3 regions of the Paenibacillus sp. J22R232 genome follow, and region 3 is predicted to be linked to each of the others. Evidence: riboswitches for the same ligand, from Rfam matches in the RefSeq annotation. Region 3 holds a riboswitch; each other region holds the start of a gene.
The links. A riboswitch is a leader RNA that binds a small molecule or an ion and turns the genes downstream of it on or off. The one in region 3 is predicted to bind cyclic di-GMP.
Positions count from the first base shown of each region.

Region 1 (8,105 bases), on a different contig from region 3:
GCTTGTTTCCGACGAACATCATTCCATAAAGCTAACAGAAGAACAGAAGATTGAAGTAAAGGAGCATGTGTTATCGTTCATAAAGTAACCATTCGAGCCGCTCGCGCAAAAAAAGGAGGAATACGATGAAACGTCTTTTATTAATCGCTATCATGATCATTTTAACTTCCTGCGGAGCACATAATGGAGAAGGCGAGAATGTGAATGAGATTGACGCTGATCTAGCCCACAAGCTGGCTGAACCGAAGCTCCAGCAAAAAGACGAGCTATTCGAAATGACTTTGAACATCGAGAAGACTGCCTTCGCAAAGGGCGAGCCTATCGAGTGCTCGGTTAGCATGACATATATCGGGGCTCAAGATTCGATTACGATTTGGGGACCAAGCAGCTACATCGTATTTTATTTAACGGATGGCCAAAGGATTGAGATGGAAGGCGCTAATACGACTGAGCTTAGTCCAACTGTACTGAAAAAGGGCGAAAAGCATTTTTTTCCTTTCCAAAAAAGCGGCGCTTATTCGAATGATGATCCCAACGCGAGCTTTTGGAGATCCTTTTACGAGGAGAAGGACCTGCTGCTGCCAAGCGGATCCTATCTCATTGCTGCGAATACCGATTTCTCCTTAGACGAAAAGGTTGTAGACAGCTATTATCACGGTTCTGTACATGCAACGATTACGGTGAAGTAACATGAGGAGGAGCCTGCGAAACCTATGACGAATCTTTATTTTGTAAGGCATGCGCATTCGCTCTATACGCCGGATGAATTAAATAGGCCTTTGTCCAATAAAGGTTTGAATGATGCAAAAAAGGTAACGGAGCTTCTTATGGATCTCTCTATCGAATATGTCATATCCAGTCCGTATAAACGGGCAGTTCAGACCGTTGAAGGGATTGCTGCATATACAGGGGGACGGATATTAACTGTAGAGGGCTTTAGGGAAAGGTTGTTATCGGGCATGCCGGTAGACCATTTTCAAGCAGCAATCGAGAGGGTATGGGAGGATTCGAGCTTTGCATGGGATGGCGGGGAATCGAATGCGGTAGCACAAAAACGCGGTGTGGAAGCGACGCTTCGGGTGCTGAGCAGCTATCCCGGAAAAAATGTCGTCATTGGAACGCACGGAAATTTGCTTGTTTTAATTATGAATGCTTTTGATGTAAGCTATGGCTTTGAATTTTGGAAACAGCTTGCAATGCCGGATATTTACAAGCTTTCCTTCGAGGGCACCGAGCTCTTGGAGGTAAATAGGATATGGAGTGAGCCGGTGGAATAAATAAAGCAGAGAGGTGAGTGACATGCATGTTCAATCCAAAGGTCTTCTTCTATTAGTTGTATCGGTATAATGGCTGGTTGCCATAATCTAACCCGGTACGGCGGGGATGAAGATGTTCGCAAGAGAAGACATATTGGTATGGGCAGCTAAGCAAAGCGCGCAGCAGGTACGTGAGAAGAAGCACAAGAATCCAAGAGCCAACAAAACTAAGGAATATCGGAAGGGCATTAAAATGGTTGATTACGGCAAAGAATATACCGAGGTAAGGAGAGACTATTCTCGTTTATACAGAACACAAATGAAGCATCTCATGCGCATTGAAAAGTATGAACGACTGCATGGATATAAGCATACGGGCGGAAGACTTACCTGGTGATTCGTATTTCTCGCTTAAAATGATAGGGGGAATCAAATCTCCTCTCGATGTAACTTAGCAAACATACAAAATGGGACAAAAGGCGGCCTGCAGTATGGGCCGCTTTTTCATATGCGAATATCCAATCGATTCCGTTTGAAATAATGCAAATTTCATTTAAGTACTGTTTATGTTCGTAAATGTGTGATATTATAAAAACGAACATTAACAAACGTTGGTGCGGCTGGCTGCAAGCGGCTGCACAATAAAACTATAGGAGGCTTTTATCCAATGGAAGTACGCCACACAACAAACCCTACCGATGTGAAGCAATACGATACGGAACGTCTACGCAGCGAGTTTTTGATCGAGAGCCTGTTCGTACAGGATCAAATCAAGATGACATATACGCATTATGACCGCATGATCGTTGGCGGGGCAACGCCCGTGAATGAGACGCTGGAGCTTGAGGATGCAGCGACGCTGAAGACGGAATATTTCTTGGAGCGCCGTGAGATTGGGTTTCTGAACATTGGCGGCCCGGCTTCGATTTCCGTGGACGGCGAGGTATACGAGCTGAGCAAGCTGGAAGTGCTTTACGTCGGGAAAGGCAAGCGCCAAGTCCTGCTCTCGAGCATAGACAAAGCGAACCCGGCCAAGCTGTACTTCTGTTCGGCGCTCGCCCACGCGGAGATCGCAACGCGCAAAATGACGATGGAGGAAGCGAATCCTACTCATCTTGGCTCACAAGAAACGTCGAATGAGCGCGTATTGTACAAGTACATCCACGCAGATGGCATTCAGAGCTGTCAGCTGATGCTGGGCGTAACAAGCCTCAAAACGGGAAGCGTATGGAATACGATGCCTTCTCATGTGCATGATCGCCGCATGGAAGCTTACCTATACTTCGACATGAACGACGACGCGCGCGTATTCCATATGATGGGCGAGCCTTCGCAGACGAGACATCTGGTCGTAGCGAACGAGCAAGCGATCATTTCTCCTCCATGGTCCATCCACTCAGGCGTAGGAACGAGCAATTACACGTTCTGCTGGTCGATGGCCGGCGAGAATTATACATTTACAGACATGGACGCAGTGCCTGCAAGCGAGCTAAAATAGAAGCATTCGCTACAGGAGGTGCACCATGCTTGCTGCTGAACGGCATCGGAAAATTATAGAGAAACTAGAGCAGCTTGGCGCAGTGAAAGTATCTGAGCTGAGCGAGCAATTTGGCGTAACGGAAAAAACGGTACGGGAAGATCTGGAGAAGCTGGAGGAGAAGGGGCTGCTCAAACGTACCCACGGCGGGGCTGTGGTAGAGCAAGAGGGCGAGGATAGCCTCTATCCGCTCCAATTTCCTAACAGCAAGCACCAGCAGGAGAAGTCGGCCATTGCGGCGCTTGCGCTCACTTGCATCGAGGAGAATGATATCATCGCGCTTGATGCGGGAAGCACGACGCTTGAGATGGCCAAGAGGCTCCCGAATATGCCCGTAACCGTGCTGACGAACGACCTGCTTATTATCCGCGAGCTGACCTTGAAGGATCAGGTGCGATTGGTCATTCCCGGCGGCTACCGCCATAACAATCTGCTGATTGGGGCAGAGTCCCAGGAATGGATTAAAAGGCTGAATGTCCATAAGCTGTTTCTTTCGACGACAGGCATTCATATGGAATATGGCTTGACGATATTCACAGAGGAATTGTCTAAGCTGAAGAAGCTGTACATGGACAATGCGAAGACTGTTTATTGCCTGGCTGACCATAGCAAATTCGATAAAGGCGCCTTGATTACATTTGCTGGCCTGGACGAGATTGATTGCATCATCACAGATGAGGGGATCTCGCCCGAGGTGGCAGCCAAATATGAGGCTCTTCAGATCCAAATGATGAAGGCACAGCTTCCAGAGAGCGTAAAGCGTGCAAAAGGGAGGACATGAACCGATGGGTTTGTTTGATTTGAGCGGAAAAACGGCAGTCGTGACGGGAGCGGGACGCGGCCTCGGAGCAGCTATCGCACTTGGATTAGCGGAGGCAGGCGCTGACGTAGCGCTTGTTACGAACAGCACCCCTGCCGACAAAGCGGCGGAAGCGATTAGAGCTTTGGGACGGAGAGCGATTACGATTCAGGCGGATATTTCTGACCGTTCCAAGCTTGCCGGCATTATTGAGCGGACAGTGGACGAGCTGGGCAGAATCGATATCCTAGTAAATAATGCAGGCATTATTCGCCGGACGCCTGCTGCGGATCACAGCTACGAGGATTGGCAGGCAGTACTCGACGTCAATTTAAATTCGGTATTTGTTTTATCGCAGCTGGCAGGGGAAAAAATGATCGAGCAGGGCTCCGGCAAAATCATTAATATCGCTTCGATGCTGTCCTATCAAGGCGGCATTAACGTGCCTGGCTATACGTCAAGCAAGCATGCGGTAGCAGGGCTAACGAAGGCGCTGGCGAGCGAATGGGCAAGCAAGGGCTTGCAGGTTAACGCCATCGCCCCAGGCTACATGAGCACGGATAATACCGAAGCGTTACGCGAAGACCCGGTTCGCAGCGCTCAAATCCTGCAGCGTATCCCGGCAGGACGCTGGGGCACCTCCGAGGATTTAATCGGACCTGCTGTGTTTCTGGCATCGGCGGCATCCGATTATATGAACGGCCATATTCTCGCCGTGGATGGCGGATGGCTGGTAAGATAAGCTAGGCGCGTTTAAACAAAAGGCTCTCCCTGTGCGGCTATGGCCGTGTGGGTGAGAGCCTTTTATTATGCGGACAAGCGACTTTCGAGACCTGGGGCAGTTTCATGCGCTGCAACGGCTTACGCTGCGTTGCCTGCCGCACCTGCTACGACGTATGCAGGCAAAGCTGCTGTCTTTGCTGCAGCACCTGACGATTCAGCAGCCCGAATAGAAAACGAACGGAAGAGGCAATTCGAAGGGTTCCGTCATGCAGCAGCATCAACCAATCAAAGCTAACTCATACGTGCTAGAGAGGAAGGGATATAACTCTTCTTTTTTATGCGTTTTAATATGTGCATACATATGTTTTTTTTGAAAATAAATAGACTGATCCGACTAATAATAAGCCAAAAAGCCGTATATTATCATATCAATTGTGACAAAAAGATAAATTCTTGGCGAATTGTCTATTACTTTAGACTTATATATATAAATACGTATTGATCTTAGAAATGCGAAATAGTAGAATGTTCCTAGTAGCTGTAAATGATTACTAATTAAAGTACAAATTTCTCCAAATCTCATACGGGCAAACCCATCGAAAGATGGTGGCGCAAAGCTATAGGGACTACTTCTTAAAAAGAAATGTCAGCCAGTTGCGAAGCATTAAGCAAAGGCATACCTATGAAAAATTATAGGTATGCCTTTTTTTATTCAGAGAGATAAATTCAAATAGTGGAGAGAGGTCATAACGTTATGCATAATCAATCAGATATTCGCCGTTTATTTCCAAGTGATGATGGAAACGCAGCTCAACGGAATCAAATGTTGGAATTAATGGGGCAGATCGTTAGCGGCGTCGATGAGCTAAAAGATCCCGATTCGGTTTTTTTGAAGGGGAATAAAGATAGAGGACCGTTATTTTATAAGGAGCTGGCGGATGTTAGCCGAATTCCGCATAGCGGAAGTCCTCTGGAAGAGGTTAACAAAGAGCTTCTTTCCTTGCTTCATGCTCATCCCTATCATACCAAATATTTTCTAACCAACATTTTGCCTATGGCGAGTACACCGGGCATACTTGGCATGCTTGCGGCATTTATGGTGAATGGCAATAATTTATGGGATGTGTATGGGCCGGCAGGCGCAGAAGCCGAAGTTAAGGTTGTTGCAATGATGTCGGATCTTGTCGGATATCGAACGGCAGAAAGCGGAGGATACACAACCTGGGGCGGCCAGGGCGCTATATTTACTGGCCTCAGGCTTGCAATCAATAAAGCAAGCTCATCCGCCGCCAAGTCCGGAGTGCCCCAGAATTTATACGCTTTCTGCTCGGAGGCAGCGCATTACAGCCTTTATAAGGCGATGGAAGCAACGGGGCTCGGAAGCGATCATTTAGTCAAAATCCGTACGCACGAAGACAGCTCGATGGACATTGACGATTTGAAAGCAAAAATGGAACAGGTCATTGCGAATGGCGGCATTCCGATATATGTCGTTGCCACGACGGGCACGACAGATGCAATGGGCATTGATAGCCTTGATGACGTGCATAGAATGACAGAACGCTTAGCACAGGAGCATCGGATAAATCGGCCTCACATTCATGCCGACTCGGCTCTGGGCGGATTTTTCGCATTCTTCAACAACTATGATTTCGCTAATAATCCGTTGAGCATTGAGGGAGATGCGCTTGCGGCACTCCAAACCATTCAAGCCAAAATGAAACATTTGAACAAAGCGGATTCGCTTTGCTTCGATTTTCAGAAGCTCGGGCAAACGCCTTATTCAACGAGCTTGTTTTTAGTGAAAAATGCTACTGATTTAAAGCTTCTGGATTTGGATCCAGACGAGACACCTTATGTTGGACACCGAGGATATGGGCAATATCACACGAGCTACACGCTAGAATGCTCAAGAATGGGAAGCTCCATCAGCATATACAGCGCTTTGTTGGCGTTTGGCATTGAAGGCTATCAAAAGCTGCTGGCTCAGTTCGTTGAAGTAAATGTCGCTTTCCGAAAAGCGCTGAAGCTGGAAATACCGGAAGCGATTATTGTAAATCCGCATAATCCGGGCATCATCACTTTGTTCCGGTTGTATTCGGATGGGCTGAACGGATATCCAAAGGAATATGCCGGTGCTTGCAGCTACGAGGAAGTAGACAGGGAAAACAAATTAAATGAAATATTATTTGAAATTCTGGGAAGAGACCGGAGCGAAATGTTCTTCGGCGATACGAAAAAGCATCTTTACGTACCAACGACAGATGCTAAACGGATCGCGCTGTATGCCAGCAAGCTGTTCGTTATTTCACCGTATACGCAGGTATCCGATGTTCATTCCATCGTCCAATATTTAAAAGGAAAAATCGAAGAAACCTATTCGGAATATAATCGAATGAATAAAAGGGAGTACACTCATGAAGAAATCTATACTTAGTTTCAATTGGTATAAGGAGCATCTAGCCGTAAAAATCGCATTAAGCATACTGCTTTTGCAAGTTATCACTTGTGCAGCCTTTGCTATATCGAGTTACATGTCCCAGCACAATCTTTCGGAGAAATTGCTGGAGCAGTTCGATAAGCGATTGATAACCGATATTCAAATTGCAAGCAATACGTTAGCTTCAATCCCCGGCTCAGGAAAGCAGCTGTCAGGCATAGAGGATCCGAATTATGCGCTGATCAAAACAGAGCTTGAGAAGCTGCAGGAGATCCATAGCCTTGAGAATATTTATATTCTATCGAATACGGGGGACAATGAACGGATTCTAATTCTATCAGGCGTGCCGGATGATTTTGGAACGCCGTATCCGTTCACCGATGAAATGAAAGCAGCGATTTCAGACAAGAAATCAATGATAAGCCCTATTTACGTGGACGAGTACGGTACTCATAAATCCATATTCGTTCCGGTATCGGATAATTCAGGCGTTACCTATGGCATACTCGGGATAGATCTGGATGCTTCGGTTGTGCCGAAAACAACAGCTAGCTCAAACCTGACTACGATTATTATTTCACTGATCGTGCTTGTAGTGGGGAGTATCATTGCGGCCGTGATCGGTAAAGTCATTACGAATCCGCTAAGAAAACTAATGCTTGCAGCCGATAAGATCGCGGCAGGCGATATGAAAACAGCGATTTCGATCCACAGCAAGGATGAAATCGGGAAATTGTCGGTATCGTTCGGATTAATGATCGCGAGCCTTAAAACGCTCATTCAGCAAGTCATTGCTTCTTCAAATTTGATTTCGGAAACGAGCCAGCACTTGAAGCAATCGGTCAATGAGTCCACAAACAGCGCACAGCAGGTTGCGGATTCAACAAACCGGATGTCTGAGGGCATTAATGAAATCGTTCAAAGCGTAACACATAGCCATACGAATATTAATCATATCGATAATGAGATTAAAGATGTATCGAACGGGATGAAGGATATTCAGAACATCGCAACAGAGGTACACGTACAATCCGAGCAAGGGCAGGATCTAGTCGAAAGAACGCTTCAGCAGATGATGGTCATCAAGCAAGCGATGCAGGAGTCCCAAGAAGCAGCCACGACATTAGGCAAACGCTCCAACGAGATAAGCGAGATCATCAATATCATTTCGGAAATATCCAATCAAACGAACCTGCTCGCTTTGAATGCTTCAATCGAAGCTGCGCGCGCAGGAGACGTTGGACGAGGCTTTGCGGTAGTTGCCGGCGAGGTTAAGAAGCTGGCGTCACAATCGGCGCAAGCCGCATTATCGGTTACCGATCTTGTTTCGAGTACCCAATCCAACAGCTT
Region 1 covers NZ_JBWDNK010000003.1:126,447-134,551, forward strand. Annotated here, with positions in the region: gene AC0YN3_RS11590 (hypothetical protein) at 1-88, shown strand, start outside; gene AC0YN3_RS11595 (hypothetical protein) at 126-689, shown strand; gene AC0YN3_RS11600 (histidine phosphatase family protein) at 714-1,277, shown strand; gene AC0YN3_RS11605 (hypothetical protein) at 1,390-1,653, shown strand; gene kduI (5-dehydro-4-deoxy-D-glucuronate isomerase) at 1,924-2,754, shown strand; gene AC0YN3_RS11615 (DeoR/GlpR family DNA-binding transcription regulator) at 2,780-3,574, shown strand; gene kduD (2-dehydro-3-deoxy-D-gluconate 5-dehydrogenase KduD) at 3,579-4,334, shown strand; cyclic di-GMP riboswitch class I at 4,892-4,977, shown strand; gene AC0YN3_RS11625 (pyridoxal phosphate-dependent decarboxylase family protein) at 5,070-6,752, shown strand; gene AC0YN3_RS11630 (methyl-accepting chemotaxis protein) at 6,733-8,105, shown strand, end outside.
Region 1: linked by a shared signal. The riboswitch ahead of AC0YN3_RS11625 (pyridoxal phosphate-dependent decarboxylase family protein) and the one ahead of AC0YN3_RS30485 (transglutaminase family protein) in region 3 are both predicted to bind cyclic di-GMP.

Region 2 (8,105 bases), on a different contig from region 3:
CCCGCATGTTCTCTGCTACCGCCGCATTGATTGGTGATTGGCTTCTGTATGCGGAACGAATCGCTTCAGGCAACTTCTCGAAATCCGATTTGATTTGATAATCGATGGCTCCCGCTTGGAACGATCGGAAGATGAGCTCTTTCTCCTCCATCGAGGTGAGCATGATAACCTTAACACCGGTGGCAAGCGCGGCTTCTTCCGCAAGGAGCACACCTTCGGGACGGCCCTCCAGCATAATATCCATTAGCATGACATCCGCTGGCGTTGACTGCTGCAGCCCGTCCTGCAAGGCAAGCCTGACGTCTTCCGGCTTGCTGGACGTCCAGACGACCTCCATGTCAAGCTCGTTATTTATGTAAGCCACTAAGCCTCGAAGCCAGTCGAGATCATCCTCTACAATCCATACTCGAATATTAGTCATTTGTTGTACTCCCTTCCGCATAAACGGCATCCGTACGTTCCGCCTGAACGGCTCGTTTCGCAAATATTAGGAAAACGGACGTCCCAACACCAGGCTTGCTTCTAAGATTCAGCATGCCTTTGTGCTTGCGCATGACGTGGTAAGCATATGGCAAGCCTAATCCAAAATTGATGTCGCTACCGCTTTTTGTCGTATAAAAGGGTTCCAAAACCTTTGCTGCTTCGCTCTTGCTAAGGCCCGGCCCCGTATCTTTAATCTCGACGATGAGCTCGCGTTTCGTCTCGCTTAATTGAACAAGAAGCTCTCCTTCGCCGTTCATCGCTTCCAAGGCATTCGCTGCAATATTGCCAAGCGCCTCGCTGAACTGGGCAGGATCGATTCGGCAAACCCAGCCTTTAATCAACGAAGTATGCAGCGTTACAGACCCAAGAACGGGGCTGTAGCCCTTCAAGGTCCGCTCAATAAGCTCTGCCAAGTCTACAGCCTCCACGCGGAGCATCAGATCCTCCGTGCGCCGATGAACGCGATGCAGCATCTCCTGCATATGGCGCGATGCGCCAAGCACCGTCTCGATGTCAGCGAGCAGCTCGCGCTGATCCGTGGCAATCGCATATGCCTTCATTTTCTCGGAGAACAGCCTCATTTTGCCTGCATCGTTTTTGATGGCATGATTCAGAATAGCGGTGCCTGAAGTAACCGCTCTCAACGTAGAGTCATACCGCCTGCGGTCAATGTTGACGCGAACGCCCATGAATCCGTATGTAAACAAAGCAATGACAAATACGGTCACGCCTAATCCGACGATCCACGTGTTATAGACCCACATCCTCAGCATGCCGAAGCTTGGAAGCACATAATTCATTACCATGCTAAACATAACAGGGGGCAGAACAACGGAACAGATAATCCAATGCGTCCGTGAAAAAGAGGCTTGAAGCTGGCGCCTCAGCAGCACTTGAACGGCTCCGTACACGATATAAGGTACTGCCCACCACACTACGATTCGAAAGGAAATAGGATACATCGTCGTGTAAAACGGTGTAAAGATCACGCAAAACGCAATCGGTATAAGCAGCAACAATGGCATGAGCACTTGAAGGCGTTTGGCCATGCGAACCGGCCGATACGCATTGGCGAACAGAACGAATGAATAAGGCAGCCCGTAATAGGACACGAGCGAGGAGACTGCCTGCAGTCGGTAAAGGAGCTGCTGCGCTACCTCATTCATTCCTGCTTCTGCCGCAGCAGGCAGCCATTGCAAATCCAGAACGGCGGCAAGCGCGCCCGCGCCTCCCGTAAACGCGACAGCGCCCAACCAATGATTAACGGACGACCGCCGGTCAGAGAGCCATATGATGGCCGCGATTGCCCACAGTGCGATAAGAACGAATAACATAACGCAGCTCCTTCATTATCCTTGCTCGGTTATTTCAATCGTGATCGGAGACCACTCTCCAATGACTGTTTGTCCATGCACAGAGACACTGCCTTCAGGCGTCAAATCCTTCTCTGTCATGATGCCTAGCGCCACGGTGAATTGATTGAACTTTACCGGTACGTTTCTCTCTCTTCTGACTTCTTTTCCGTTAACGAGAAAGACCACTTCATCCGTTGCGCGATTATAAGTGATTTTGTAAACGTTGAACGATTGGGCTTCAAAGTCCGTATCTTCCTTGAACACGCAAAAATACCTTGTTTTATCGGTTTCAGGCACCTTCACCCCCGGAAAAGGAAGAACCGCGTACACGCTTGCGTACTTATCGTTCCCGGCAAAAAAATCGAGCGCCCCGCCTGTCGTGAAGTCAAGCAAGTTCAATGAAACAAAGCCGTCGTATAAATCATTCGACGCCGTATGCTGCGAACGCGCGCGAATTTGAAGCTCGAAGCTGATGATTCCTGATTCGGGCACGAGCACGGGCTCTGCGGAATAATACATATGCTTCGCGTTATCCAAAATTTGAATTTGATCATTCGAGCGGCTAAGCGGCGCGCGCACATAGAGCATGCCGTTGCGTACGATAACGACCGCATTCGGCTCGCGGTATTGCCAGAAGCTTCCGTCCTGAAGCGGGAAACCTCCGATTTTCCAAACCTCCCCTTCATTCAATATCGTATGAAAATCACCTAAAGTCCATTGTTTATCCACTTTATTACCCACCTTTTTAGTTGATTGCTTGCACAAGTCCTTGAATCCATAAAGCAGCTATCAGTACCGTTCCGCAGCGAATCGTCGCTTTCACAGAGGCGCCCATCAACGGCACGTATGCCGCTGAATCGTTGCGCGCCGATAGCCGGCCATAAACGCGGTACAACGGAATGGCTGTCGGCAAAGCGAGCAAAGCATATACCGGCAGCGCGTCCAGTGCCACGCATACAACGAGAGTGAAATAAGCCAGTGCCAGCAAAACGCGCGAGAACAGCAACGCCCTGCGCTCCCCCCATACAACGACTAGCGTCCGTTTGCCGGCTTGCTTGTCCGCTTGCCAATGCAAAAAATGATGGTTGAACAAAATGAGAGTCGTGAGCAGTCCAATCGGCAATGAAAGCAGCAATGCGCGGTAATCGAGCTGCGAGGTTTGCACGAAATAAGCGCCGACGACAGGCAGTACCCCGAATGAGATCAGAATCGCAAGCTCACTGTAGCCTTTGCCTCGATAACCGAACTGGATAGGCGGCGCCACATAGAAATAAGCGATTAAAGCGCCTAGAACGCCAAACACTAGCGCAAGCCAGCCGCTTAACATGCTTAAGATGACACCGCATATCGCCGCAATGCCGAACAAGACCCACGTGACTGCGGCAAATGCGCGAATGCTCCAGGTTCCCTTCGTCAAATAACCCGAATTAGTTGGAATCACGCCATCCGTTGTCTGGGCAGCCGTATCCGTACCGTTATAATAATCCCATAAATCATTGATCATATTAGAGAACAAATGTGCCGCTCCTGCGCCGATAATCGTAATCACGAACAAGAATGGATGGAAAACGCCGTTCCAAACATATGCGCCAAGTGCGCCTAACGCTACCGGAATGAGCATCACAGGTAACACCCTGACCCTAGATGCCTTAAGAAATTGTTTAAACATGGATGTATTCACTGCTCCCTTTGTTGTCGATGGTTCAATTGAACCACTTATATTTGCTGTAAGTCAACAAATGGATTAGGAGCGGCTCCGCTTTGGCGCTTGCTTTTGCATGGCGCCGAATGCGTTCAGCTTCCGGCTATGTATTTGCCCGCTGCCACTCCCTCATTTCGGCGTATGGCATGCTTATCCTTCTTTTACAGCACAAAGAAGCAGGCAGAATCCCCTTGCTCGGGTTCCGCCTGCTTCATAAGACTGACGATTAAATCTCCAATTGGTTGGCAGCGACAAGCTGGTTATACCAATAATAGCTTGCCTTTGGCGTTCTCTCCAGCGTCTCGAAGTTGATATGAACGAGCCCGAAAGGCTTGGAATAGCCAAAGGCCCATTCGAAGTTGTCCATCAATGACCACACCATGTAGCCTTTAACGGGCACGCCAGACTCGATCGCGCGGTGCAAAGCCATAATATGATCGCGAAGGAAGCTGATTCTCGCTTCGTCGTTTATTTGCCCATCCTGCAGCTCTGCCTCGTAACAAGCGCCATTCTCGGTAATATAGATCGGAATTTGACCGTAAGTTTCGGTGATCCAAGTCAGCACATGGTAGAACCCGTCAGCATATATATTCCAATCAAAATCCGTTTTGGCAAAGCTTGAGCTAATTTCTTCGCTGTCATACAAATCATTGCCCTCCGCATGGCGAATCAAGCTGCCCGTATAATAATTGATGCCTAAGAAATCGATTGGCTGCGAAATAATAGCCATGTCCCCCGGCTCAACCTTCACCTTGAAGCCCTTGCTCTCGTACCAATTCGTCAGCAGCACCGGATACTCGCCTTTCAATACAGGCGATAGGAACCATTCATTAAATGAACCGTTGCGGAGCTGGGCAGCCCGTACATCCTCAGGAGAAGAGCTGTAGGCCGTTCTCCATTCCGTATTCGGCGCATAACCGATCTCGCCTTCGATGCCAAGCTCGCGGAATCGCTTAACGGTTAAGCCGTGAGCCACTAGAATGTGGTGAGCGACATCAAGTGCAGCCTGCATATCCTGCTTGCCTGGCGCATGTGCGCCTAGGTAGTTGGATAATATGGAAATACACCAAGGCTCGTTAAGCGTAATCCATCTTTTAACCTTACCGTTAAATTTACGGAATACCGTCTCTGCATATTGGACAAAAGCATCAATTGTCGCACGGTTTTCCCATCCTCCCCCATCCTGAAGCGTCTGAGGCAAATCCCAATGGTATAGCGTTACAAAAGGTTCAATATCATTCGCGATGAGCTTGTCGATTAGCTCCTCGTAGTAATCAAGGCCTAGCGGATTAATTTCCCCTCTGCCTTGCGGGATCACGCGCGGCCAAGCTATCGAGAACCTATATACGGAAACGCCAAGCTCCTTCAGCAGCCGAATGTCATCATCGACGCGGTGATAACTGTCGCATGCCACGTCGCCGTTGTCTCCGTTCAACACCTTGCCCGGTGTTTTGGCGAACGTGTCCCATATGCTGGCACTCCGTCCATCCTCATCAAATGCGCCTTCGATTTGGTACGCGGCAGTAGCCGTTCCCCATTTGAAATCTTTTGGAAATTGTACAGTCGTCATTCTCCGCTACCTCCAGCTGTTTTCTATCTATCATATCGGTACAACGGTTTATTATACTGCTCGTACAATGACTTTCCTAACGCCCCTGTGACTTTTCCATGACAAACCGCTAAGCCAACTATCGGCAAGCTCGCAAAAAAAAGAACGCTTCTGCATATCGCAGAAGCGCCCTTTGATTTGGCTATTATTACTTCTATAGCTTAAAGACAGAAGCCTTCTCTTTCAGCTCATGCGAAGAGCCGGTCAGCTTTTCTGCCAGATTGCGAAGCTCATCGGAAATATCGTTTTGCTTAACGGAAAGCTCGCTCATATGCTCCATTTTCCCGTTAACGTCCGTGGATGTGTTCAGCAGTTTGTCAACAGCGGAAACGATATGCGTCATTCCTGCCGTTATCTCGCTTATTGCCGTTGAAATTTCGCTCATTTGGTCAGACAATACGCTGCTTTGCGATTCCAAAGCTTGGAACGTGCCGCTTGCCGTCTCCGAAGCTTGCCTTGTCGATTGAATCACATTCGCAAAGCTTCCGATGGTTCTGCTGCTTGAGGCTACATCGCTCTGAATGAGCGACAATTCCTTCGTAATCTGCTTAGATATGGAATCCGTCTGGCTCGACAGCTTCCTAATTTCTTCCGCCACAACCGCAAAGCCGCGTCCATGCTCCCCAGCCCTTGCGGATTCAATGGATGCGTTAAGCGACAACAGATTCGTCTGCGTGTTCAAATCCTGAATGCCGTTCAAAAACTTGGAAACATTGTTGTATCGGCCATTCATCGCTTCAAATGCCTCCGTCAGCTTGGCGAATTGCTCAACGGTTTCGTTAACCATGACGACAACGCCTGCCATTTGCTGCGAGCCGCTCTGGGAGGACTGCTTCATTTGGCGCATGTCATTGTTTATGTACTCGCTTGAAGCAGCAATCTGCTCGGAGCTTGCCGATATTTGCTCCGTTACCGCCGAGATCGATGAAGCATCGTCATATTGCGATAGCAGCGCTTCACGGCCAAGGTCAACCTGACCTTTCACATCCTCCGAAGCTTTGCGGTTGCTTCCGATCATCGTATCCATATTGCGTGAAACGTGAAGCACCGACTCGCTGACGTTAAGCGTAGCTTTTATCGTGTCGCGCAAATTATCGCCCATTGCGGCTAGCGCCTGATCAATTTCTCCGAATTCATCGGAGCGGGCCAGCTTCTCCTGACTCGTGAAATCATTGCTGCCATATGCGCGTATGCGTCTTGTAATGCCGGTCAGCCCCGTTTTAATCGATTGCGTGACGCCATAAATCATGATTGCTGGCAATATGGCAAGCAGAATGACGTTGATGAGCACGATGATATTAGCGCTCGAAACATCTCGGTTCAGATCGTTTTGGGTAGTTTCTGCGTCCTGTGTGAGCCGCTCATGCATGGTATCGTTCGAATAGCTCAGAATTACAGTATATACGCTGATTAGATTGCTGATGCGCAAGGACTTCTCTTCAGCTGTTAAACCTGATACATCGGTATTGGTTTGATTGAGATTATCGAGTGCGAGGCGAAGAACGCCAATTTGATTGGCATAAAGCTGGCCGCCTTCCGTAGCTGGAGGGTATTTTTTGTCCATTTCGATAAGCTGCTTCTCAAGCTCGTCGATATTGGCAGGGAGGGTTTCCAAATCTTTCATAATAGATGAAGCATCGCTATTTCCGTTCTCGATTGCATCCACCATTAGGAGCATGGCCTTCAGCAGTTTATTGGAAATACCTTGGTAGTTCCTCTCGGCACGTGACAGGTGATCCGAATCCTCGACTGAGCCTGCAACCGATACGTTCTGAACATAAATAAACGCGCCTGCACCTAGATTGAAGAGGGTGATGATTGCCGTAATTAGAAATAACTTGGTCGTAATTTTCCTCATGTTCATTTTCTTCGACAGCATGCTCGTTTTCCTCAACCAGTCCTTCAACACCATTCCACTTTCTCTCCTCTGTCCCTCTGAAAAAAGCAAAAAAGCTATCCAGCCACAGGAGGCGGACAGCTTCTTAGCTCTATATCCTTCCGGCGGTCTGGCGACCTTAGCACACATGCTTTAGGCCCATAACTTTGCGTCCTAGCCTTTCGGCAAGTTTGCCATTTTCAGATTGTCTATGTTTGTATTTACAACATAATCCAGTATAGGACAATTAAGAGTTTCTGTATATCCCTATAGAACTATTTTATTCGGGACTTAGAAACAAAGTCGCATTGCAATAACGCCTTGAGAGAGAATGAAAATAGGACGTTTGTATGGATATGACAGCAATCAGCAAAATATTGCGCACGGCTTCCCATTGATTGTCCGTTAAGTTAGGCAATTGGTTCGCGAATTGATTGGCTGACGAGCGAATGGCTTCCTCCGTCAAAATATCTTGATGCGGATTTTCCTTCAAATGTCCGGAAATATCGAGCAGTTGATCGTTGTTAGCATCCAGTTCTTCAAACATACTGGTATAGGATGCATATAATTGAATAGGACCGACCAAATCGGCCTTCTCATCCTCTGGTTTTTTAAAAACGATCTCAAATAGCTTGCGTATGGATTCAAAATCAAGATTTGACTTTAAATCATCAATAATGAACAATAACGCAGCCTGATTGAGCGAATATTTTTTACCCGCCTTCGGGCAATCGAAATAAGGCTTAAAATCGCGCTTTACCCAATTTTGCATGGACGTTATCGACAGATTCGAATATTCGATCAGTTGACCGAGAGCGGCAATTTCATGTAGCGAAAAACCTTTGAGCTCATTGCCTTTGATCAGCTTCTCAATAATCGGAGGCAGCAGCGTTGACAGAAACGCGGGCAATCCCGTGCCTTTCTCCAAATCGTATTGATGCGTCTTGGTCCATGCGGCTTGCAATACCTGCAGCGGCTTCTGGTTATGCTTCCCGTCTAGCGCAAGCAGCAAGCAAGCCATCTCTTTTCGAGTAAGCGTAAAGGACTCCATTTTCCTTCCTCCTCGCGCTTTCGTCATAT
Region 2 covers NZ_JBWDNK010000001.1:189,049-197,153, reverse strand. Annotated here, with positions in the region: gene AC0YN3_RS00865 (response regulator transcription factor) at 1-421, opposite strand, end outside; gene AC0YN3_RS00860 (ATP-binding protein) at 414-1,817, opposite strand; gene AC0YN3_RS00855 (DUF6081 family protein) at 1,833-2,567, opposite strand; gene AC0YN3_RS00850 (UbiA family prenyltransferase) at 2,584-3,459, opposite strand; gene AC0YN3_RS00845 (GH1 family beta-glucosidase) at 3,767-5,110, opposite strand; gene AC0YN3_RS00840 (methyl-accepting chemotaxis protein) at 5,304-7,061, opposite strand; cyclic di-GMP riboswitch class I at 7,147-7,231, opposite strand; gene AC0YN3_RS00835 (DUF1836 domain-containing protein) at 7,306-8,076, opposite strand.
Region 2: linked by a shared signal. The riboswitch ahead of AC0YN3_RS00840 (methyl-accepting chemotaxis protein) and the one ahead of AC0YN3_RS30485 (transglutaminase family protein) in region 3 are both predicted to bind cyclic di-GMP.

Region 3 (8,105 bases):
CGGAGCGGGAATATAAGGAATCATTGAACAAAGCGAAGGCGTTATGGAAGGCCATTCAATACAGCGAGCGGTATGCGGCGCATAGACAGGCGGCAGAGCCGGATAAAGGGGGAGCCTTAACATGATATTGGTAATCGATAATTATGATTCTTTTACGTACAATCTCGTTCAATATTTGGGTGAGCTTGGTGAAGACATTACGGTGAAACGCAATGACGAGATCGATTTGGCAGGAATCGAAGCGATGGCACCCGATCATATTCTGATATCGCCAGGTCCATGTTCTCCGAATGAAGCGGGTATCAGCTTATCCCTTATCGAGCATTTCAAAGGAAAAATTCCTATTTTCGGTGTTTGCTTAGGGCATCAGTCTATCGGACAGGCCTTTGGAGGCGAGGTTGTTCGCGCCGAGAAGCTTATGCACGGCAAGACATCCGCGATTCATCATCAGGGGACATCCATATTCGAGGGAATGCCCTCGCCGTTTACGGCAACGCGCTACCACTCCCTTATCGTGCGTCGAGAAACGCTGCCGGACTGTCTGGAGATTACAGCGGAAACAGAGGAAGGCGAAATTATGGGCCTTCGCCATAAGGAATATCCGATTGAGGGCGTACAATTCCACCCTGAATCGATCATAACGGAGCATGGGCTTACAATGCTTCGTAATTTCTTGCAAAACCGGACGGGCGCAGTGCGATGAAAATCGGGCTGAACGGCACCGTTTTGGAAGCAAGCGAAGCCGTGATCTCAGTTTATGATCACGGTTTTTTGTACGGCATGGGCTTGTTCGAAACCTTTCGCACCTATAATGGGGTACCTTTTTTATTGGACCGGCATTTGAACCGCCTGCATGCGGGCTGCGAGCAGCTGGGCATTCGATACCAGAGCAATCCGGAACATATTGCTGCATGGGTAAAAGAGTTGATTGCAGCAAACGGATTGGAGGACGCTTATGTCCGTATGACCGTTAGCGCGGGGGAAGCGGAACTGGGCTTGCCGACCGGTGATTATGAGCGTCCGACTGTACTTATGTTAGTGAAGGCTCTGCCGCCCATAAATGATGCGGTTCATATGCGCGGAAGGGAGCTGCGGCTTATGCAGACGCGGCGGAACACCCCGGAAGGTGACGTTCGCTACAAGTCTCTCCATTATATGAACAATATTATTGCGAAGCGGGAGCTGCTCGCAAGCGGGGCTTCGGCGGGAGCGGAAGGACTTATGCTAAGCCATGAGGGATGGCTGGCAGAGGGGATTGTCAGCAACTTGTTTTTTGTGAAGGATAACGTCGTATGCACGCCTGCGATATCAACCGGCATACTGCCTGGCATTACGCGGGAGCGTGTGCTGGAACTGGCGAGAGGCGAAGGATACCAAACGGACGAAGGGTTATACAGCTGGGACATGCTGCTGCAGGCTGACGAGGTTTGGCTGACCAACTCCATTCAGGAGCTCGTTCCTGTTACGAGTTTAACCGATATTTTGGGACAGGCCCGTATTGTAGGCAACGGGGAGGCTGGCGCTATAACCAGGCAGCTCTTAACGTTATATAGGAAATGGACGACGGCAAATGGTGAGATGTATTAGCCTGTACCTTCTAAAGGACAGATTTAGAGAACATACAAAGGAAGGCGGTAATAAAGTGAATCAGCAACCGGTTTTCTACAATAGAGCATACGACTTTGGAGACGGAGCGACGCTTGCGCTAGGCAATCAGACACTCATCATGGGCATTCTGAATGCGACACCCGATTCGTTCTCGGATGGGGGGCGATACATGAATATTGAGGCAGCCGTAGCTCACGCAGAAGCGATGGCGTTGGCTGGAGCGGACATGCTCGATATTGGGGGAGAGTCTACTCGTCCAGGATTCGAGCCGGTTAGTCTTGAAGAAGAGCTGCGCCGGATCGTTCCCGTTATTCGGGCAGTACGTAAAGCGCTACCGCATATGCCAATCTCAATTGACACCTATAAAGCGGAGGCGGCTCGTCAATCGTTGGAGGCCGGAGCCCATATCATCAATGATATTTGGGGCTTGAAGGGTGACCCCAATATGGCGCCGGTGGCAGCGGAATACGGATGTCCGGTCATTATTAGCCATAACCGGCATGCGAGGGACTATAACGATTTGGTTCCTGATGTGCTTGCCGATCTGATTGGAAGCGTGCGCTTGGCGCAGGCAGCCGGAGTGAAGGAAGATCAAATATGGCTTGATCCGGGTATTGGTTTTGCCAAAACCCATGAGGATAATCTCGAACTAATGGGCCGTTTATCAGAGGTAGCGGGACTCGGTTACCCTGTTCTCCTTGGTACCTCGCGCAAACGATTCATTAGGCAGACGTTAGATCTGCCTGTTGAAGAGCTTGTTGAAGGCACGGCAGCGACTGTCGTCCTTGGCATCGCACAAGGCTGCCAAGTCATGCGCGTTCATGACGTAGGCGCAATCAAGCGCGCTGCACGGATGGCTGACGCTATCGTATACCGCGATTAAAAGCAGCAAAAGCATATGCGTTATTTTCGACAGATAGGCATGCTATAACGTTGGGAGAGTGGATATAATGGACAACATGATCATTAAAGGGATGAAGTTTTACGGATACCACGGCGTATTCCCCGAAGAGAACAAGCTCGGACAGAAATACGAAGTCGATATCGAACTTGCCATGGATTTGGAGCAAGCGGCAGCAACCGATGATCTAACCTGCACGGTTAATTATGCTGAGATTCATGCGCTGGCCAAAACGATTGTGGAAGGTCCTCCTTTTAAGCTAATAGAAGCTTTAACCGGTCACATTGCATCACGGGTATTGGAAGCTTATACTATGGTAAATGAAGTGACGGTTCGAGTAACGAAGCCGAACCCGCCGTTCGATATCCATTTTGACGGAGTAACGGTGGAGCTGCGTAGAAAGCGGGATGCTGATGGACGAACTATTCCCGCATAATGGGGCAGCAGCTTATATTGCACTTGGCTCGAACATGGGGAACAGAGAACAACTACTGTTGTCCGCGATTAGCTTAATAGACGAGCATTCAAGCATCAAGGTAAACCGAGTATCCGGTTTGTATGAGACGGATCCGGTAGGCTATACGGAGCAACCGCCTTTTCTCAATATGGTGTTGGCTGTACAAACGACATTATCTCCGATAGAGCTGCTGCGTCAGCTTCTAGCCTTTGAGCAGCAATTAGGGAGAGTTCGACAAATACGTTGGGGACCTAGAACCATTGACCTCGATCTGCTCCTATATGATAATGTCAGAATGGATCAAGAGGAACTAACCTTGCCGCATCCGCGCATGATGGAGCGGGCGTTTGTCCTTGTGCCGCTGCATGATGTGCTTGATCAATCGCATCTGCTGCAGCAGGAGGTAGGCGCAGCGTCCGAAGCGGCGCTTCTGGATGGAAAGGAAGGCATTACATTATGGAAAACAATCAATTGGCGCAGCGCGTCAGAGCCTTTCGAAAGCTGAAGGGCTACACTCAGCAGGAGCTGGCCAAGGAGCTTGGCGTATCAGTAGCCGTGCTCGGCTCTTTAGAGCGCGGAACAAGAAAGACCGATCCGAAGCTGCTCGGCCATATCGCCAAAACGCTAGGAATCAGCTACGAGGAGTTAATGTCGGATGATCGCGAATAGCGATGCTGCATTTCTTTCATATGAACAATAACCAATCAGAAGGGAAGTGAGGAGCGACATGCTGAAAGTCGGAGACATCGAGATGAAGAACAGAGTGGGGCTAGCACCGATGGCAGGCGAGTGCAATCCTGCTTATCGATTGATTGCAAAGGAATATGAAACAGGGCCTTGTATGTGCGGGGATGGTTAGTGACAACGCTATTCTTCACGGCAACAAATGAACGCTTGAAATGCTGTTCGTTGACGAACGCGAGAAGCCGCTCAGCCTTCGAATATTCGGCGGGGCCGGAATCGCTTGTCGATAAAAATTCACGAATTGGTTTCGTCAGCTTTAGATGCGGTTAAGAAGCGAGTAACAGTGAAAATGCGTACCAGCTGGGACGATGAGCATATAGTTGCTGTTGAGAATGCGCGTGCCGTTGGGCACGCGGGAGGCAAGGCGGTAAGCATGCACGGTCGCGAGCAGCTGTATACAGGCATGGCCAATTTGGACATCATAAAAGATGTAAAAGAAGCGGTATCTTTTCCTGATATAAGCAATGGAGACGTAATCTTACTTGAGAATGCCAAGCACCTTCTGGATCATACCGGCTGCGACGGCGCAATGATTAGCCGCGAGGAGAACTAATCAGCTGCTATTACAGCTGACGGAACATCAGGTACTGTTGAAGGGATCGTATACTAATCCAATCATAGACCGGTTATAGGCAGCGGATGGAAATCGAAGCTTACCGACAGCATTCGACAAAAGCTGCTATCGAGCGGCTTCTGCTTCCGTTTTAAGAATTGAAACGGTTTCAATGGCTCGTCTGGCTTTGATTGACATTCAGGGAACCTTGCAATATAATCGTGCAATATAATCTAACGAATACATCAAGAGCGCTCCAATTAACAGTAGGTATGAGGATCAGGAAGCGTAATATATTAGGTATCAGTGAATTCATACAAGGTATGAAAAATTAGTCACATGACAGGAGAATCGGAAAGATGAACGATAAGCAAATCATTCTGACTCAAGAAGGGCTGCGAAAGCTTGAAGATGAATTAGAAAACCTAAAATCGGTCAAGCGTCGTGAAGTTGCTGAACGTATTAAAGTAGCGATTGGCTATGGTGATATAAGCGAGAACTCGGAGTATGAGGATGCGAAGAATGAGCAGGCGTTTATCGAAGGACGCGTTCTTACCCTTGAGAAAATGCTGCGCAACGCGCGTATAATAAATAATGACGATATTGATATTGATACCGTTAGCATCGGTTCGATCGTGACGGTTGAAGATATGGAATACGGCGACACAATGGAATATTCCATTGTAGGCACGGCAGAGGCTGATCCGCTGCAAAATAAGATCTCAAATGAAAGTCCGGTAGGCAAAGCGATTTTGGGCAAGAAAAAAGGAACGGTTGTCGAAGTCAGCGTACCTGTCGGCATCATTCAATACAAAATTCTCGACATCAAAAAGTAAGGTTTGCTATGCGCGGATCAAAAAGCTTCCTTGTAGGAAGCTTTTTGAACGTTTAAAATATAAGAACGTATAGATGGATACTGATGCGGCGCTTATATTTTATCGGAAAATGATTGAATGCCGCAATAATCTGGCCACAGCTGCTTATGCTTGCCGAATGATCAAGGAGATGAAGAAGTGGAACATGAAAACAATGAGCAGGAGCTAAGCGAGCTCTTGCAAATTCGCAGAGACAAATTAGACGAGCTTAGAGGGTTGGGCGTCGATCCTTTCGGACGGAAGTTTGAGCGGACGCATAACGCAAAAGAAATCGTACAAACCAATGAAGGTCATAGCAAGGAAGAACTGGAGGGACAAGCCGTTTCCGTGCGCATTGCAGGACGTATCATGCAAAAACGCGGAATGGGCAAGGCCGGTTTTGCCACGATTCAGGATTTGAGCGGAAAGATCCAAATCTATGTACGTAAAGATACCGTCGAGGAGCACAAGTTTGCCGCATTCGATCTGCTCGATATTGGAGATATCATCGGCGTGCAGGGCGTTGTGTTCAAAACAAATACGGGCGAGGTTTCAGTCAAAGCCCATGATATTGAAGTGTTGACGAAGTCGTTGCTTCCGCTGCCTGACAAATATCACGGCCTGAAGGATGTAGAGCTTCGTTACCGCCAACGTTATGTTGATCTTATCGTCAACCCTGACGTACAGCAAACCTTTATTACACGTTCCAAAATCATTCAATCGATGCGCCGCTACCTGGATTCCCGAGGTTATCTAGAGGTAGAGACGCCAACCTTGCATTCCATTGCAGGCGGTGCGGCAGCGCGTCCGTTCGAGACACATCATAATGCGCTTGATATGCAGCTTTATATGCGTATCGCGATCGAACTTCATTTGAAACGCCTCATCGTCGGCGGATTGGAGAAGGTATACGAAATTGGCCGCGTATATCGCAATGAAGGGATGTCCACGCGGCATAATCCAGAGTTTACGATGATTGAGTTGTACGAGGCTTACGCGGACTATAAGGACATTATGGCTTTGACAGAGAATGTCATTGCACATATCGCCCAAGAAGTGCTCGGTACGACGACGATCACTTATCAAGGGCAAGAAATTGATTTAGCTCCGCAATGGCGCAGAGTATCCATGGTTGAGATTGTTAAGGAAACGACTGGCGTTGATTTCGGCGTGGAAATGAGCGATGAGGAAGCACACCGCTTGGCAAAGGAGCATAAGGTTGGAGTTGATGCCCATATGACCTTTGGCCATATCCTTAACGCCTTTTTCGAGCAGTTCTGTGAGCACACTCTAATTCAGCCGACTTTTGTAACCGGACATCCGGTCGCTATTTCACCGCTTGCGAAAAAGAGCGAAGCAGATCCGCGTTTCACAGATCGTTTCGAGTTGTTTATTGTGGCTCGCGAACATGCGAATGCTTTTACAGAGCTTAATGATCCTATCGATCAACGCGAACGGTTCGAATCACAGCTAGTTGAACGTGAGCATGGCAATGATGAAGCACATGAGATGGATGAGGACTTTATCCGTGCTTTAGAATACGGTATGCCGCCTACTGGGGGGCTTGGAATCGGGATAGACCGCTTGATTATGCTGTTGACAGATGCACCGTCCATCCGTGACGTGCTGCTGTTCCCTCATATGAGAGACCAAAAGTCTGCTGAATAACACAGTGTATAGAATCGCCGGGGCTGATTAGTCTCGGCGTTTTTTTATTGACTAATATCTAGCTTCTACGGCATCAATTCTTAAAATCTACCAAAATATGCCCTGAAATCTAATAGGCCTATTGATTTGTGAGATTCATATGGTATATTAGAACTATAAAGCAGAGCACGATAACGGCAAACCTATCGAAAGGTAGGGACGCAAAGCTAAAGGGCCTTCCGAAAGATGGCAGCCAGCTACCGAATGGACAAGCTTTTTTTTTATTTTCTCTTTAAATGAATGAGTAAAGCTTCATACGATAACGGCAAACCTATCGAAAGATAGGGACGCAAAGCTAAAGGGCCTTCCGAAAGATGGCAGCCAGCTACCGAAAGGGGTTTTTTTTATGCGTAAATTTATGATGTTGATCGCAGCTTTTATCCTGTTTGCTTCTATTAATGTAACGCCTGCTCAGGCTAGTGAAGCAAACCAATGGCTGGATACGACTAATCTCAGCAACGGTGTCGTGGCTGTTAAATATCCGGTTAACGCTAAAGTGAAAACGAAACTTATGATTGCAAAAGGACAAGCTAACTATACGTACAACCTAACTGCAGGTGGAAAAACAGAACAATTTCCGCTGCAGCTTGGTAACGGGCAATATACAATATCGGTATTAGAAAACGCGTCGGCAAACAAGTACAAGCTGGTATCAAAACAAACCGTTACCCTGAGCTTGAAAGACAGTACAGTACTTTATCTGAACTCGATCCAAAACATTAATTGGACCGATACAAGCAACGCGATCCTGAAGGCTAAAGAGCTTACAAAAAACAAAAAAACGGATAGCGAGAAAGTAAAGGCCGTTTATGATTATGTTATTACAAACATTAACTACGACAATCAATTAGCCGCGAACCTTTCGGTTGATTACTTGCCAAGTATCGATCGTACGTTCAAATCTAAGAAGGACATTTGCTACGGATATGCTGCATTGTTTGCAGGAATGCTTCGCAGCTTGGATATTCCGACAAAGTTGATGATGGGAAATTCGTCATACGTTGATGTTTATCACGCTTGGAACGAAGTTTACTTGGATGGCAAATGGGTCATCATCGACACAACAGTTGATGCAGGCCTTAAAAAGGGCAACAAGAAGTTCGAGCAAATTAAGGATGCTTCGAAATACACAGTCGCAAAACAATATTAAGGGTTAGAACAACGAGCAGGCGTATATACGCTTTGCTCGTTTTTTTGTTTGTTCCTTCATTAATATAGCTCATATCGAGATTGGTGTTTTTCTTCAATTTTATGAACGGAAAAATGATTTTACTAAATCTG
Region 3 covers NZ_JBWDNK010000021.1:69,014-77,118, forward strand. Annotated here, with positions in the region: gene AC0YN3_RS30435 (anthranilate synthase component I family protein) at 1-125, shown strand, start outside; gene pabA (aminodeoxychorismate/anthranilate synthase component II) at 122-703, shown strand; gene pabC (aminodeoxychorismate lyase) at 700-1,587, shown strand; gene folP (dihydropteroate synthase) at 1,643-2,491, shown strand; gene folB (dihydroneopterin aldolase) at 2,559-2,945, shown strand; gene folK (2-amino-4-hydroxy-6-hydroxymethyldihydropteridine diphosphokinase) at 2,923-3,471, shown strand; gene AC0YN3_RS30465 (helix-turn-helix domain-containing protein) at 3,423-3,635, shown strand; partial or broken gene AC0YN3_RS30470 (tRNA-dihydrouridine synthase) at 3,694-4,251, shown strand; gene greA (transcription elongation factor GreA) at 4,623-5,099, shown strand; gene lysS (lysine--tRNA ligase) at 5,277-6,785, shown strand; cyclic di-GMP riboswitch class I at 6,951-7,029, shown strand; cyclic di-GMP riboswitch class I at 7,079-7,157, shown strand; gene AC0YN3_RS30485 (transglutaminase family protein) at 7,171-7,974, shown strand.